Regions from separate parts of the Clostridium budayi genome, predicted to be linked through region 2. Evidence: a T-box and tRNA genes for the amino acid it is inferred to sense, from the RefSeq annotation. Region 2 holds a T-box; the other holds one or more tRNA genes.
The links. A T-box is a leader RNA that pairs with one kind of tRNA and senses whether it is charged. The one in region 2 lies ahead of metG (methionine--tRNA ligase), so its partner is inferred to be a tRNA-Met.
Positions count from the first base shown of each region.

Region 1: it has a tRNA-Met gene. The T-box ahead of metG (methionine--tRNA ligase) is inferred to sense a tRNA for this amino acid. The anticodon was not compared.

Region 1 is NZ_AP042456.1:2,837,067-2,846,117, reverse strand. Features, by position in the region: gene ACZ5TJ_RS13760 (Tim44 domain-containing protein) at 1-707, shown strand, start outside; gene ACZ5TJ_RS13755 (cyclase family protein) at 731-1,363, shown strand; tRNA gene ACZ5TJ_RS13750 (tRNA-Met) at 1,401-1,476, opposite strand; gene ACZ5TJ_RS13745 (PTS sugar transporter subunit IIB) at 2,261-2,737, shown strand; gene ACZ5TJ_RS13740 (PTS mannose/fructose/sorbose/N-acetylgalactosamine transporter subunit IIC) at 2,780-3,667, shown strand; gene ACZ5TJ_RS13735 (PTS system mannose/fructose/sorbose family transporter subunit IID) at 3,651-4,466, shown strand; gene ACZ5TJ_RS13730 (PTS sugar transporter subunit IIA) at 4,561-4,965, shown strand; gene ACZ5TJ_RS13725 (glycoside hydrolase family 35 protein) at 5,050-6,828, shown strand; gene ACZ5TJ_RS13720 (hypothetical protein) at 6,969-7,523, shown strand; gene ACZ5TJ_RS13715 (hypothetical protein) at 7,510-8,373, shown strand; gene ACZ5TJ_RS13710 (cysteine desulfurase family protein) at 8,608-9,051, shown strand, end outside.
Region 2 is NZ_AP042456.1:11,476-20,526, forward strand. Features, by position in the region: gene rnmV (ribonuclease M5) at 1-171, opposite strand, end outside; gene ACZ5TJ_RS00070 (3D domain-containing protein) at 332-1,393, opposite strand; gene ACZ5TJ_RS00075 (TatD family hydrolase) at 1,647-2,432, opposite strand; gene ACZ5TJ_RS00080 (Crp/Fnr family transcriptional regulator) at 2,530-3,207, shown strand; gene ACZ5TJ_RS00085 (methionine--tRNA ligase) at 3,408-4,769, opposite strand; gene metG (methionine--tRNA ligase) at 4,862-6,805, opposite strand; T-box leader at 6,892-7,133, opposite strand; gene ACZ5TJ_RS00095 (FUSC family protein) at 7,310-7,804, shown strand; gene ACZ5TJ_RS00100 (hypothetical protein) at 7,930-8,463, shown strand; gene ACZ5TJ_RS00105 (aminopeptidase P family protein) at 8,502-9,051, opposite strand, start outside.

The sequences.
Region 1 (9,051 bases), 200 kb from region 2:
CATTTGCTAGAGCCGGCGGCGGTGGAGGCGGCGGTGGCGGAGGTGGAGGTGGCGGAGGAGGTGGAAGATCCTCAAGTAGTAGCCACACTAGTTCTGGTGGAAGTACTAGAACTTCACCAATAGGATTTATAGTATTTGTAGGGTTTGGAATATTAACAGTAGGTGGTGGTGCTGCTGGAATTAAGCATACTGCTAAGGTTAAGCAAAAAAAGCATCAAAGCAAAATAGCCATGAAGGAGTTTGCTAAATTAGATAAGGCTTGGGACTATGATAAAATTATATCCAATATTGATGAAGCTTTTTATAAAATACAATATGCATGGACAGAGAGAAATCAAGATTTAGCAAAAGAGTATATGAGTGAAAATCTTTATAGACTTCACAAAAGTAAGACTGAATGGATGAAATTAAAAGGTGAGAAGAATATATTAAGGGAAATAGAACTTATAAGTATTAATCCTATAAGTGCATTAAATTCAGATGATAATTCAAAAGATGTGTTATGGGTAAGTATAAAAGCACGTATGATAGATTATATGCTAAATGAGAATACTAATGAAATAGTATCTGGAGATCCAAGAAAAAGAAGTAGTTTTGAAGAGTTTTGGAGATTTATTAGAAATGGAGACAGGTGGGTATTAGATGAGATAAGACAAGTTAATGAAATAGATAGTATGGATAGTTTCTCAAGTGGACAAATAAAATAATTTAAAAGGATAGGATATAATTAATGGAAGTATATGATTTAACCCAAACCTATAAAAATGGAATGACATCTTATTCAGAAGAAGAAAGTTTTAAAAAAGAAAATTTATATAATGTTAAGGTAGACGGATATAATGTATCTTCATTATATCTATCTACTCATACAGGAACTCATATGGATGTACCAAAGCATATATATGAAGATGGATATAATTTAGATGATTTTGATATAAAAGAATTTATAGGTAATGCTTATATAATAGATTGCAGAAATTCAAGTGTTATAGATTTAGAAGTTTTAGAAAAATATAAAGATAATATATTAAATTGCGACTATTTAATATTAAAAACAGGTTGGGAAAGGTATTTTAATAGTGAAAGATATTTTGTTGATTATCCAACATTAACTTATGAAGCTTCAAATTTCCTCGGAAATATTAAAAGTTTGACAGGAATAGGCATAGATTGTATATCAATAGATAGTGAAAAGAGTGAAGAGTTATATAATCATAAAAACTTATTGTCAAAAAATAAGATAATAATAGAAAATTTATGTAACCTAGATATTTTGGATAATTCATTTGAAATAATTATAGCACCACTTAAAATAGCAGAAGGTGATGGTGCACCAACTAGGGTATATGCAATAAAGAAATAAATAAAAAAGCTAATCAAAAATTTGATTAGCTTTATTTTGGTTGCGGGGGCAGGACTTGAACCTACGACCTTCGGGTTATGAGCCCGACGAGCTACCAACTGCTCCACCCCGCGATATTCTGTTTATATTTTAAATATACGCTTAAAGTAATCATTTGTCAACCAATTATATGAAATAAAAATAATTAAATATAATAATACATAAAAATAACAAAAGTATTATGAAAGTTTTTATAGAATAAAAGAATATTTAAAAAAGTACTTTAAATTAATAATTAAAGTACAAAAAAAGGAATATTTTCTTTATTAGGCAATATAAATATAAATGTAAAAAGCAATAGCTATACATTCTAAAACTCAATAGAAGTTACAATAAAAATATTATAGGAAAAAAATAATAAGCTTCTAATAATATTAAAAGTGGTAATTACCTCAAGAAAATAAGAATAAATTTTAATGTATGAAAATATAAATAAATGTAATTAAAATTACAAAAATAATAAAAATATATCATTAGTGGTAATTACCTGATAAATAGGAGGTGAGATCTAAAATAAGAATTACTAGAAAGATTGGAATAAAGTAAATCTAAAAAAAAGTTGTATTAAAATATTTAAAAAAAATTCAAAAAATATACAAGAAAATATTGACAAAAAATATAAAAGATGAGAAAATCTAAATAGGTGGTAATTACCTCATCAAAATAAATGAAATTTCATACAGATTCAACATTAAAATTGGATATAATATGTCTACAGAACTAGGAATCATATAAGAAATATTTTTTAAAGTTATTATAATTAAAAAGATATATTTATATCCCACTAAATTATTAATAAGAAATAATTGTACGAGCTGTTATTTTTAGATTTTTATATATTAAAGGGGTGTAGAGTATATGGCTATTGAAGCAGTAAGAATAGACGGAAGATTAATTCATGGACAAGTTGCTAATTTATGGACAACACAATTAGGGATTACAAGAATAATGGTGGTTGATAATAGCGTTGCTGAAAACGATATCGAAAAAGCTGGGCTAAAATTAGCATGTCCTGCAGGTGTTAAATTAAGTGTTTTACCAATTGAAAAAGCTGCAGCAAATATTAATGCAGGAAAATATAACTCACAAAAAGTATTTTTAATCGCAAGAAAACCAGATGTATTACTTAAATTAATAGAACTTGGAGTTCCTATTAAATCAATAAATGTAGGTAATATGTCCCAAACTGAGGAAACAAGATCATTAAGTAAATCAATAAATGTAACTGATTATGACGTTAAGATATTTGAAGAACTTAATAAAAAAGGAATTAAATTAACAGCAAGAATGGTACCTAGTGAACCAGAAAGTGATTTTATGAAATTATTAAAGTAATAAATTATTAAAACAATATTATAATGTGGGAGGAAAATGATTATGATTCAATGGTGGCAAATAACGTTATTAACACTATATGCTTGTTATCAATTGCTTGATGAATTAACAATAAATTCGAGTGCAGGTTCTCCAGTTTTTGCAGGGTTATTTACTGGACTTGTAATGGGAGACTTAACAACAGGGTTATTAATTGGTGGTAGTATGCAATTAACTGTTCTAGGGGTTGGTACATTCGGAGGAGCATCTCGTATTGATGCTAACTCAGGTACTGTTTTAGCAACAGCATTCTCTGTAGGATTAGGAATGGATCCAGAACTAGCTATATCTGCAATTGCAGTACCAGTAGCAAGTTTAATGATTCAAACTGATATATTAGCAAGATTTGCAAACACATACTTTGTTCATAGAATAGATAAGAATATAGAAAATCACGAATATAAGAAGATTACTATTAACTATCTATTAGGTGCAATTCCTTGGGGATTATCAAGAGGTATTCCAGTATGCTTAGCATTAGCATTTGGTGGTCCTTTCGTAGAAAAAGTTGTAGACTTTATGAATACTAACTTAGTATGGTTAAGTAATGGATTATCAGTAGCAGGTGCATTATTACCAGCAGTAGGTTTTGCAATACTTTTAAGATACTTACCAGCAAAAAAACATATTGCATATTTAATTTTAGGATTTATCGTAACAGCGCTTTTAACAACTGTATATGGAAATATTTCAGCAATTGGAGGCGGATTATCAACTCTTTCAAATGGAGAATTTGTTGGTAGCTTTACAGGTCTTCCAATGTTAGCAATAGCACTTATTGGATTAAGTTTAGCTATGATGGAATATAAGAGAAGTTCTGTAGACCAAAAAGTAGTTACTGAAAGTGTATCAAGTGTTGAGGATGGTGAGATAGATGACGATGAAATCTAATTATAAATTAACTGATGCGGATTTTAGACAAATAAATAAAAGAAATTTATTTGCAAACCAATTAGGATGGAACTATGAACGTATGCAAAGTTCAGGTTACCTATGGATGATATTACCTCAATTAAGAAAAATGTATGGAGATAATACTGATGAGCTTAAAGAAATGATGAAAATGCACAATCAATTCTTTAATACAAGTAACTTCTTCAATACTATTATTACAGGTATAGATTTAGCTATAGAAGAAAAAGAAGGAGTAAAATCAAAAGAAACTGTAGCTGGTATTAAGTCAGGACTTATGGGACCTTTTGCAGCAATTGGTGATGCTATCTTTGGAGCTTTAGTTCCTGCAATAATGGGTGCAATAGCAGCAAATATGGCTATTGAAGGTAGCCCTATCGGAGTATTCTTATGGGTTGCTGTATGTATCGGAATAATGGCATTTAGATGGTCACAACTTAAACTAGCTTATAAAGAAGGGGTAGTTTTAGTAACTAAATTACAACACAAATTAAATGCATTAACAAATGCAGCTACTTTACTAGGTGTATTCGTAGTAGGTGCTTTAGTTGCAACAATGGTTAATACTAAAATAACTTATGTTGCTCAATTAGGAGATTTGTCTGTTAATATTCAAGATAAATTAGATTTAATTTTACCTAGATTAGTTCCACTTACATTAGTAGGAATAATCTACTGGTTATTAGGTAAGAAGAGTATGAACTCAACAAGAGTTATATTCCTAGTTATTATCGGATCTATTATATTATCAGCTTTAGGAATAATCGGAAAAATGTAATTAAATAATATTATTTTAAATGTGCTAAATAAATTTATTTATTTAGCACATTATTTATAAAGCTACTTTGTTATAGAATTTTGGGAGGTATTATATGTCAAATTTAATATTAATTAGCCATGGACGTTTTGCTGAGGAACTTTTAAAAAGTGTTGAAATGATTGTTGGGCCACAAGAAAATATACATACAGTATGTTTATTGCCACAAGAAGGAGAAAGTGAGTTTAGATCAAAATTAGATACTATATTAAATGAATTAGAAGGAGATATTACAATTTTTGCTGATTTATTTGGTGGAACACCATGTAATATTGCATCTAAAAAGATATTAAGTGGAGAAAAATTTGATCTATATGCAGGTATGAATATGCCTATGGTAATAAGCTATGTTAATGATAGTCTTATTGGAGTTAAATCTGAATATGTAGCTAATGGTCAAAATAATGTTATATATGTAAATGAAAAAATATTATCTGTATTAGAAGATGACGAGGATTAGTCATAAGTAAAATTTAATAGATGATCTATTTAATATAGAGATTGGGCATATTACCTAATCTCTATAATTTTAGGAGGAGTTATTTTGAGAAAGTTTGAAATTTCTAAAGAGTTTTTATTAGATGGAGAAGAATTTAAGATAATATCTGGAGCTATACACTATTTCCGTATTTCTGAAAGCCATTGGGAAGATAGTCTATATAACTTAAAAGCTTTAGGGTGTAATACTGTAGAAACTTATGTACCTTGGAATATACATGAACCTGAAGAAGGCACAATGTATTTTGAAGGTAATGCAAATTTATTAGGTTTCTTAGATGTAGCAAAAAAACTTGGACTTTATGTTATTTTAAGACCAACTCCTTATATATGTGCTGAATGGGAATTTGGTGGATTGCCTGGATGGCTGTTAAAATATAAGGATATTAGATTTAGAACTAGTGATCCTGATTTTATAGAAAAGGTTGAAAATTATTATAAAGAACTTATTCCTATGGTTGTTCCATATCAAATTGATCATGGCGGTAACATTTTAATGATGCAAGTTGAAAATGAATATGGCTCATATGGTAATGATAAAGATTATTTAAATATGGTTGCAGATTTAATGAGAAAATATGGAGTTACTGTTCCGTTATTTACATCAGATGGTGGATGGCAAGAAGCTTTAGAGGCTGGTAGTTTAATAGAAAATGATATTATGCCAACAGCTAATTTTGGTTCAAAAACAGAAGAGAACTTTAATGAACTTAAAACATTTATGAGTAAAAATAATAAAGAATATCCTCTAATGTGTATGGAATTTTGGGATGGCTGGTTTAATAGATATAACGAAAAAATTATAAGACGTGATGGACAAGATGTAGCAAATGAAGTTGAAAAATTATATGATATGGGAAGTTTCAATTTCTATATGTTCCAAGGTGGGACTAATTTTGGATTTATGAATGGATGTTCAGCACGTTTAAATAATGATTTACCACAAGTAACATCATATGATTATGATGCACTTCTTACAGAATGGGGAGATCCTACAGATAAATACTTTAAAGTTCAAGATATGCTAAAGACTAAAATAAAGAATTGGGAATTCAATGAGCCTAAAGTACCAACTAAAAAAGCTTATGGAACATTTAAATTATCTAATAAAGTATCACTTATGAATACATTAGATAACATAAGTGAAAAGCATAGATATAAATATACAGTACCAATGGAAGAATTAGACCAATATTATGGATATATATTATACAGTACTAACATTAAATCAGAAGGAAGAGATGTTAAAGCAAGACTAGTTAGAGTAAGTGATAGAGCTCATGTTTTCTTAAATGGAGAGAAGATTTTTACTGCTTATAAAAAGGATTTTGATGGAGAGTTTGTATTAAATCTAAAAGAAGGAAATAACAAAATAGACATTCTTGTAGAGAATATGGGACGTGTAAATTATGGTGAAAGACTACAAAATCCTGAACAGTATAAAGGAATTAGAGGTGGATTAAAAATAGATATTCATTTCCAATCAGATTGGGATATATATAGCTTAGAGCTTAAAGATATAGAGTCAATTAATTATGAAAGTGAGTGGAAGGAAAATACACCAGCATTTTATGAATATGAAGTAGAAATATCAGATGTAAATGATACATTCTTGGATACTAGAAGCTTTGGAAAAGGTGTTGCTTTTGTAAATGGAATTAATATAGGAAGGTTCTGGAATGTAGGACCGCATGGATATTTATATATTCCTAGAGATTTCTTAAAAGAAGGAAAAAATACTATAACTGTATTTGAAACAGAAGGAGTATATTCAGAAGAGATAAATTTATTAGATCATCCTGTATACATTGATATTAAGGAATAGAATATAAGAAAGAGTATAGAAGATATATATTATTTTCTATACTCTTTTATTAAATTTAAGCTTAATTACTTACAATATATTGGAAAAGTATGTTTTATGCTTCATAATATAACTAAGAATATATTATAAGGGGGAAAGTAATGGGTAAATATTATAAAAAAATGTTTTGGGGATATTTATTAATAGTTCTACATTTTAATATTAATATGGGATATAAAAGTGTAGATATATTACCGGATTTTATTGGATACATAATTATAGGACTTGCTTTAACTAAACTTTCAACTAATGAAAAGATTTTTAAAAGAGGAGTAAATGCAAGCTATATATTAGCAGCAGTAGGAATATTTAATATAGGTATTTCAGTAGAAATGGGAGCTAGATACTCATTTGCAATAAATATTTTTAGCGCTATTGTAGGACTATTTGTTACTTATTCTATATGCAAGGGAATTGAAAATGAAGGAATAAAATATAACAAAGAAGATTTAAGTAACAAAGCTAAAACATTATGGAAATTAGAATTTACAAAGACTATGCTTTATATGTCACTTACATCTATTATGCTTAACTTTAATCAGGGAACAATAATTCAAATGGCAAATGGGTTACTAATTGCATTTGCGATTTTTACTTCAGGAATGTTATTAATTTTATTAAATTTAGCGGGGGGAGAGCTTAATGAAGTTAACTAAAAGACAGATAATACTGTCAATTATTACAGGTATAATAGTTTGTGTAAATTTGGCTTATTATTTAATAAGTAAAATAGATAATCCAATAGCTATCAAAAAGTATTCAGAGATATTCTTTAATGATACGTTAACTATAGAAATGATAAAGGAAAATAATATTGATTTACAAGTAGAAAGTCAATGGTTTTTTAATGATGGAGTAGAGCATATAACTATAGAATTTCCTGAAATAAATAAAACTTATTATATGAGCGCCTATAACAGTGAAGGTACGAAAAATAAATATAAGCTTTTAAGATATTGTTTAAATATGGATGATGATTTTGAAAAATATATAAATGATAATGGACCAGTTACATTAACTAGAGCTATTATAATTGATAGAGATAAAAATTATGATGTAGATTTAGGAGAAATAACATTGAATCCATATAAAAATCAATCAGGAGAATTGAAAATGGAATTAAGAAGCAGTGAAAGTGATAATGGAAAATCAAAATTATACTTTTTACCTGATGAAGATGTATATTTAAATAAAATAGAAAGTAAATATCTAGATGAATTAAAAGAGTATTATAATATTTATATAATGGTAGATGGAGAAAAAATACCTGTTGAAAATATAAAATATCCGTATAAGATAAAAAAGGGTAGTGAATTTCAATTTATAGTAATTAAAAAAGATAATATAAATATAGATTCAGAAAAGTATTATGATACTTATATTAGAGTAGAGCTAGGAAATGAAAATAAAGAAACTGAGAATTCATATGTAAAGGTTACCAATAAGGATTCAAGCAATTTATTAAATGAAAAAAGCATATTAAATTTAAAATATAATGATTTATAAAGTAAAGATTAGCTAGTCAAAAAAGACTAGCTTTTATTTTTGTATATTAGAGAAATAAAGAAAATTATAAATAAAACTTTTAAAATCAAGAAAAAATTGATATTATATAAAAGATAAAATTCTTAGTATTCTTATAGAAATAGTAAGAATTAAAATGTTATAAGCACTTTATATTTGATTTATACAAATATAATGAAAAATAAAGTGAATAATAACAAAGAGGAGGGATATTGAGTGGAGATTTATTTAGATAATTCTGCAACAACAAAACCTTATGAAGAAGTTATTAATGTTATGGCAGATGGAATGAGAAAATATTATGGAAATCCATCTTCATTACATAAGCTTGGTATTGAGGCAGAAAGAATGCTTAATAAAAGTAGAGAAACTATAGCAAAAACTATAAATGCATCAAGAGATGAAATATATTTTACTTCAGGTGCAAGTGAAGGAAATAATTTAGTTATAAAAGGAATAGCAAAGCCTAATCATCATGTTATTACGACTAAGTTTGAACATCATTCTGTTTTGAAAGTATATGAAGAACTTGAAAAGTTAGGTGTTAAAGTTACATATTTAAATATTGATAAAAATGGAATGATTTCTTTAGAAGAATTAAGAGATTCAATATGTAAAGACACAGTTTTAGTTTCTATAATGTTTGTTAATAATGAAATA
Region 2 (9,051 bases):
ATCTGGATCAGTAAATACTATTACACCTTTTCTCTTTTGAGCTTCTTTAATTCTATCTATAACTCTTTTATTTATTCCAAATCCTCCAACAGCAATAAGCTCTGCATTTACAGCTTTTTTAACTGCATCTATGTCATCTCTACCTTCTACTACTATAACTTCTTTTATAATCTTCTTATCCACCATGTACATCCTTTCACGACACCCTATTTATTCATGTGCTTTTCTATATAAATAATTTACCTATATATAATGAATGTGTCAAATGAGCTTATCTTATTATTATACACAAAAAAATAGGAGATAACTAAAATGCTATCTCCTTAATATTCTACCATTCACCTGGATAAGATACTATATAAACATCTACTCCATATTTTCTTCCCCAACTTGTACACTTTGATTCGCTATTAAAGAAAACGTCTATTATATTTCCTTTTATAGCTCCACCAGTATCAGCTGCTCTTGCATACCCGTAGCCCTCTACGTAAACTAAGCTTCCTAGTGGTATTACTCTTGGGTCAACTGCAATTGTACTTACACCACCTGGGCTGTACACTGGCTTTATTCCAGTTGCAGTATTATTATGTCCTGTATATGCTGTTGATTCTACAACTAAATGTTTCTTGTAGGCAATTGATTCTCCACCTCTATTAGGTATATATTGTACTGGGTTTTTTGTACCTTGTACAACAACTGCATTTACTGGTGTTGCAATAACTTTGCTGCTTACTTCTTTCTTTTCAGCTTCTTCACCATCTTTATATACTACTTGGTAAGTAACCTCTTGCTCTCCATGCTTACCATTTGATTCAACTTTCTTTTTACCTTTTTCTAAAGATGAATCTTTTTTAGTTATAGTGTCATAAGGTATCTTTTTACTTTCCGTTACATTCCTAACTTCTACCTTAGTAACATCAACGTTCATATTTTCCTTAACAGGGGTATCTGGTTTTGGGTTAACTTCATCTACGCCTTCAACGTATTCTACCCCCTGCTTCTTTAGCTGATCATTTCCAGCTATTAATGCGTCCTCAACAGTTTCCTCTGCTGAAATGATTTTAACATCCTTCTTTGCAAATTTAACGTTAATAGGTACAGCTTTTTTAACTTCGATTTGATCATCCTCTTTAATTTTGGATTCTAAGGATGGTTGCACCTTATCGTGGTCTGAGATTTCTAGACCCTTATCTTGCAATACATCTTTAACAGTCCCTTTATATGTGATAAATGTTTCTTCTTCTCCGTCAATGCTTAATTTTACTGTCTTTCTCATTGTCGCAACTGTAGTTGCTGCAACTGCCACAACAAAGGCCGTGGCTAATATCACTATTTTTGCCTTCGGACCGTTAGAAAAACTTCGCTTAATAAAAGTTTTAAATTTTTCTACCATTGTTTTACCTCCTTTAGGCAAGAGTGTCTTTTGCATTATATCTTAAAATTTAACAATTTGTCAAATTTCATGCCTCTTGCTTATATGAACTGATAATAAAATGCCTCAATATGCATAATATAGTAATTTGGGTTTTACTATAGATTTCAGCTCTTTATGGAGTCTCCTTATTCCATTGGTTTCGTAGTGAATAGCGCATTAAATGTTTTTCCACATTTTATAAAATATTCATTTAATTGTATTCTATTTTACTTTAAATATTCCTTTTTATCAAATTATAAAAGTTATTATTTAACTGAATATTTAAAGTTTTAGGGTCCATACTTCTTATCTCTGCTATTTTCTCTATAATATATCTTATGTAATCTGATCTATTTCTTTTTCCTCTATTTGGAGCAGGTGCCATATAAGGTGCATCAGTCTCTACAAGCATTCTATCTAAAGGAATTTCTTTTGCGACTTCAACTATTTTCTTTGCATTTTTAAAAGTTACAACTCCTGTAAATCCTATATAATATCCAAGTTTAATACATTCTTTTGCAAATTCAACACTACCTGAGAAACAATGAACTATCCCCTTAACTTCTGGATATTCTTTTAAAATATCAAGAGTATCTTTATGAGCATCTCTATCATGAATTATAATTGGAAGGTTAAGCTCTTTTGCCATTTCCATATTAGCTCTTAAATTTTCTTTTTGAATTTCTTTATCAGGATTCTCATCCCAGTAATAATCTAATCCTGTTTCTCCTACAGCAACTATTTTTTCATTAGATTTTATCATTTCTTTTATTTCTTCTAATCTTTCTTTTGTATATTCATCAGCATTCTCTGGATGTATTCCTAATGCCCCATATATAAAATCATATTTTTTTGTAATTTCATCTACTATTTTATTACTTTCATAAGATGAAGCACAGTCTAATATTCCTATAACTCCATTATCTTTTAATTCGTTTATTATTTCATCTCTATCTAAATCATATTCTTCTGCATCATAATGAGCATGTGTGTCAAATATTTTATAAATTTGTTCCATATCTTCTTCCTACCTCTTTAAATAAATTTTTATATATATTATTATACATTATAAGTACTTTGCACAAAATATATACAGTTAGAGAGGATGTGTGCTTATGTCTAATATAAATGAAATGAATGCTTTAAAATCATGTATATTATTTCAAAAATTTAATGAGGAATCATTAAATTCCTTATTGTCAGATCCATATTGCTCAATTAGGAATTATTCTAAGGAGGAAGTTGTTTTCTTTCAAATGGATAAATGTGAACACCTAAGTGTAGTAATAGATGGAACTATTGAGATACAACAAAATAACGAAAATGGTAATACGTTAGTCGTTACTACTCTTATTAAAGGAAATTTGTTCGGAGAAAGCCTTTTATTTGGAGATAAAAATTCATATCCTATGGATGTTGTAAGTAAAGATAGCAGTACTGTTCTTCACATAAATAAATCAAAAGTAACTTCACTTCTTCAAGATAATCAAGATTTCTTAGTATCGTTACTTAAACTTTTATCAAATAAAGCTATGTTGCTTAGTCAAAAATTAAGACAGGTAACTTCTAAATCACTAAAATCTATGATTTGTGAATTTTTATTAAGTGAATCTAAAAAACAGAATTCATTAGAAATAAAATTAAATATGACAAAACAAGCTTTAGCAGATAGATTTGGAGTTCAAAGACCATCTTTATCTAGAGAATTAATTAAAATGAAAAACGAAAATATTATAAATTTCGACAGAAAGACAATTACTATCCTTGATATTGATGAAATAAAATCCTATTAATACTTATTTTGGATTTTTTAATATTTTTATTATTATCTATTAATAGTTTATTATGTTTTTTGACACATAAATGACATATTACTAAGGTATTATTTAATTGTAAAGTAGTTAAAGCATTATTATTTACCCCTTATAACCATCTTAATTGATTGGTTACCTAGAATATCTCGTCCCCCTATTGTAGATATTCTAGGTTTTTTTTATACTTTTTTATCTTTTAAAAACTTAATTTCATCATTAAGTTTTTTTCTATCTATAAATTTAAATAATGGTTTGTAATGTATATTTCTTGGAAGCTTATACTCATCTATAAAGCTCCATATACTCTTATCTATTCCAAATTCCTTTTTTATTCTCATGCTTGTCTTTGGAATGAATGGTTCTAGCATATTAGCTACATTTATTAATGTAATTATTGAAGCCTTATTTTTCTTATTTTCTTCTCTTATTAATTTAAATATATCCTTCAATGCCTCTTTAAAACTTCCTGATTCTATCTTATCTGAAAGCTCAAAATACATATTAAGTAGTCTATCTTTATCTGTCTTTTTAATCTCTTCTCTTTTTAGATTTAATATGGTGTTTCTATATAAAGTATCAAGTTCACCAACTAAATCATAATTGTTAGCATTTATAAAGTTTCTCCACTTAAAATCAGTATCTTTATTTTCTGGTCCATTTAAAATTAAATAATATCTTATTGTATCAACATAATATCTTTTACATATATCATCTACCCAAATTGCCCAATTTTTATTTGTAGAAAAATCTTTACCTTCAAGCTTTAAATGCTCACTTGAGATTATACTTAGATTAACGTTTTTAAAACCAAGTGCTGATAAAAGCCCAGGGAATATTGTTGTATGGAATGGAATATTATCTTTTCCATGAACTAAATAAACTTTACTTTCCTCATCATTCCAATAATCTTCTACAGTTTCATTTGTATTTTCTAAACACTTACTTGTAGCTGTAATATATCCCATAAGTGCCTCAATCCAAACGAATATTTTTTTATCTTCAAAGCCTTCTAGAGGAACATCAACCCCCCAATCAATTTCCTTTGTAACTGATTTATCTCTAAGACCTTCATCTACATATTTTTTCGTTATACTTTGAGCATTTTCTCGCCAAGATTGCTGTTTTATAAATATCTTTTTAACATCATTTTCGAATTTTGGAAGAGAAAAAAATAGCTCTTTATCTTCTCCTTCATATATATACCCTTTATCATAAAGTTCTTTAATAAACTTCATTACTTCTTTCTTATGATAATCAGTATCTGTACTAGTAAATAAATCAAAGGAAAAATTAAGTTTATTAAAGCATTCTACAAATTCCTTATGGTATTTTTCTAAAATTTCTTCTGGTGTTTTATTTTCTTCTAAAGCTTTCATAGTCACTGGTCTCCCATGTGCATCACTTCCTGAAATAAATAAAACATTATCCCCCATCATTCTATGGTACCTTGCAAGTATATCCCCAGGAAGAAGTACAGCAATTCTTCCTAAATGAAGTTTGCCATTGGCGTAAGGCCAAGCATTCCCTACAATTATATTCATATAAAACCTCACATTTAATTCTTAAATTTATACAAAAGGAAGTTAACTTAAAATTTAAGCAAACTTCCTCTTTAGTTTATATTTGTATTAAATTATCTAACTTCGCTTCCAGTTGGTAAGTCTCCTGGATTTACTAAGTTTAATATACTGTCATCATCATTTGATGCTGCAAGTATCATACCTTGTGATAATTCTCCTCTTAACTTAACTGGTTTAAGGTTTGCTACAAGAACAACATTCTTTCCTACAAGTTCTTCTGGTTTGTAGTGTTTAGCTATTCCTGAAACTACCTGTCTAACTTCTCCACCTAAATCTACTTTTAGTTTAAGTAATTTGTTTGCCTTTTTGATTGATTCACATTCTAATACTTTTACTACTCTTAAATCTAACTTTTCGAAGTCATCTATAGTTATTTCTTCTTTTATTGGTTTCATTGGTTTTACTTCTTTTGCCTTTACAGCTTCCATTTGAGCTTTTCTAAGTTCTTCAAGTTCAGCAAGTTTTTTATCAACATCTATTCTTGGGAATAAGTTATCTCCCTTTTTAACTGTTGTTCCTGATGCTGTTCCATCAAATCCTTCTAATGAAGCCCAATCATTAGCTGTTATAGCTAATTGTTCATTAATCTTTTCAGCAGTTGTTGGTAAGAATGATGAAATTAGAACTGAAGTAAATCTTAAACTTTCTGCTAAGTTGTAAAGTACAGTTCCAAGTCTATCTTTCTTTTCTTCATCTTTAGCTAATATCCAAGGAGTTGTTTCATCGATGTATTTATTAGCTCTTCCAACTAATTCAAATATGTGTTCTAAAGCTTCTGGAAGCTTAAGAGCATTTACTGCTTCTTCTACTTTCTTTGGAGTTTGTAGTGCAAGTTCTATAAGCTCATCATCTACAGCTTCTTTTTCTAATGGTGTTGGTATTACTCCATCAAAGTACTTTTCTATCATTGCAACTGTTCTTGAAAGTAAGTTTCCAAGATCATTACAAAGATCTGAATTAATCTTCTTTATGAATATTTCATTGTTGAATAATCCATCTGCACCAAAAGGTATTTCTCTTAATAAGTAGTATCTAACTGCATCAACCCCAAAGTTTTCAACAAGTGTAACTGGATCTACTACATTACCTTTTGATTTACTCATCTTACCGCCATCAACAAGTAACCATCCATGTCCGAATACTTTCTTTGGTAGTGGTAAATCAAGAGCCATTAACATTATTGGCCAGTATATTGTATGGAATCTTAATATATCTTTACCTATAAGGTGTACATCTGCAGGCCAGTATTTATCAAATAATTCTGTGTTGTTACTTCCATATCCTAAAGCAGTTATATAGTTTGATAATGCATCTATCCAAACATATACTACGTGCTTTTCATCGAAAGTTACTGGAACTCCCCAGTCAAAGCTTGTTCTTGAAACACAAAGATCTTGTAATCCTGGTCTTAAGAAGTTATTTAGCATTTCATTCTTTCTTGATTCTGGTTGTATAAAATCTGGGTGATCTTCAATATACTTTATTAATCTATCAGCATATTTACTCATCTTGAAGAAGTAAGCTTCTTCTTTTGATGTTTCAACTGGTCTTCCACAGTCTGGGCACTTTCCATCTACTAATTGACTTTCTGTCCAGAATGATTCACATGGAGTACAGTATAATCCTTCATATGAACTCTTATATATATCTCCTTGATCATATAATTTCTTAAAAATCTTTTGAACTGCTTCTACGTGGTAATCATCAGTTGTTCTTATGAATTTATCGTAGCTTATGTCCATCATCTTCCAAAGATCTTTGATTCCTGCAACTATTTCATTAACGTGTTCTATTGGCTTAATACCTTTTTCTTCCGCTATTCTTTGGATTTTTTGACCATGTTCATCTGTTCCTGTTAAGAACATTACATCATATCCTGTTAATCTTTTGAATCTTGAAATTGCATCTGCTGCAACTGTTGTGTAAGTATTACCTATATGTAGTTTTGTTGATGGATAGTATATAGGTGTTGTTATATAATATGGTTTTTTACACATCCTAAAATCCTCCTTTTTATTTAATAATGATAAGTTTATATCATTTATTTTTACTAATTAAAAAACCTCTATGCAATTTTACATTGCATAGAGGCGTTAATTTACGCGTTACCACTCTATTTCTTTTTTACCTTGCAGTAAAAAACTCACTAGGTTATTATAAACCTTGCAATATAACGGTTGCATCCGTGATTCTCTAACTTTAATTCAAAGCTCAAGAAACCTGCTCAAAGGCCATCTTCATAAAACTCCATAACACTAACTTTCACCAAATCATTAGCTCTCTTTCGATACTTTGTTTTACTACTCTTCTTTTCATAGCATTTCTATTTTAATTAATATCATTTCCATTTTAAATATATAATATTCTATATATTTTTATATGTCAATTAATATTTAAATTCACTAACTTTTTATTATTTATAAGTACTTATGTTATAACCATTACTAATTCTATATGATATAATATGATATTATAATAATTAATCGTAGGAGGAATTTTGTATGAAATTAAACGTACATAGGATAGGCCTTCGTAATATAAAAACAGCATTAGCAGTAGCTATATGTATGGTAATATTTCAAGTTATAGGAAGAGAAAATGCTTTTTATGCTTGTATAGCAGCTGTAATATGTATGAAAGATACTGTATCTAGCTCATTTACCATGGGAAAAAATAGACTTATTGGAACTATTATAGGTGGTTTATTTGGAATATGTGTTATATATATTATGATTAGATTACCTTTCTTATATAATTACAACTCATTTGTAACCGGAGTTGGTATCGTTGCAGTTATATACACATGTAACTTATTTTATAAACCTGGCGCTGTAACTATTGCTTGCATAGTATTTATCGGTATCATGATAAATTATAGCGGACCTCAGTCTTATGCTTATGCAGTAGGTAGAAGTATAGATACTGCTATTGGAATAATAGTTGCTATCTTAATTAATAAATACTTCAATCCGCCAGAAGAAGAAAAAGAAGAATAATTATATTTTTATATTTAGGTGACCACAATGTGGTCGCCTTTTTTTCTTTTTATTCATTTTTTGTTTACTTTTTATTCTTATTTTAATAAAATTAATTTTGGGGTAATGCTGAGAGGGGGAGTATTATGGGGTATAAATATATTTATCTAGTCTTTTCTTATACTGGCTCAAATCTATCTAATGTTATAAGACTTGCTACAAAAGATACATATACTCATGTTTCATTAAGTTTAGATGATACATTTAAGGAAATGTACTCATTCGGAAGGAAGGTTCCTAATAATCCTTTTATTGCAGGTTTAGTTAAGGAAAATCTTTATGATGGTACATTTAAACTATTTAATAAAAGTAAATGCTTAATATATAAAATTAGAATAACAGAGAGTCAGTTTATCGGACTTAAATATGACTTAGAGGCTCACTTTTTAAATAAGGACAATTATAAATATAATTTCTTAGGTTTATTTCTAGTTAAACTAAGGTTTCCTTATAAACGAAGTAATTATTATTTCTGCTCTCAATTTGTGTCCGAGCTACTTATAAAAAATAACATTCATTATTTTAATAAGAAACCTGAATTTATAAAACCAAGTGATATTCAAAAAATTAATTACGATGATATTTTATATGAAGGATTAGTTACTAACTTTTCAATATAAAAATTAAAAGCTCCCACTAGCTAGTAGGAGCTTATCTTTTAAATCTCTTTAGTTTCAATATCTAAGAATTCTTTTTCTTCTTTATTTAAGTATGGATTTAATGTATTAAATACCCACCTATGATACTCATTTATCCATTCTTTTTCTTCCTTATTTAATAATGAAACTTCTATTCCATTTAAATCTATCGGACATAAAGAAATAACTTCAAATTTATAAAACTCTCCAAATTCTTTTGAAGATATATCTTCTACAACAAGCATTGTATTTTCTGTTCTTATTCCATGCTTTCCTTCTCTATAAATTCCCGGTTCATTAGTTAAAATCATACCTGGCTCTAAAGAAATATTATTTGGAACTGGACTTATTCTTTGAGGTCCTTCATGAACATTTAAGAAGAATCCTACTCCATGACCTGTCCCACACTTATAATCAATTCCTTCTTTCCATAATGGTTCTCTTGCTTTTATATCAATATTTGAACCACTAGTTCCTTTTAAGAATTTTGTATTCATTAAACTTATGTGCCCTTTTAAAACTAGTGTGAAATCTCTTCTTTCCTCTTCTGTAAGTTCTCCAAGTACAATG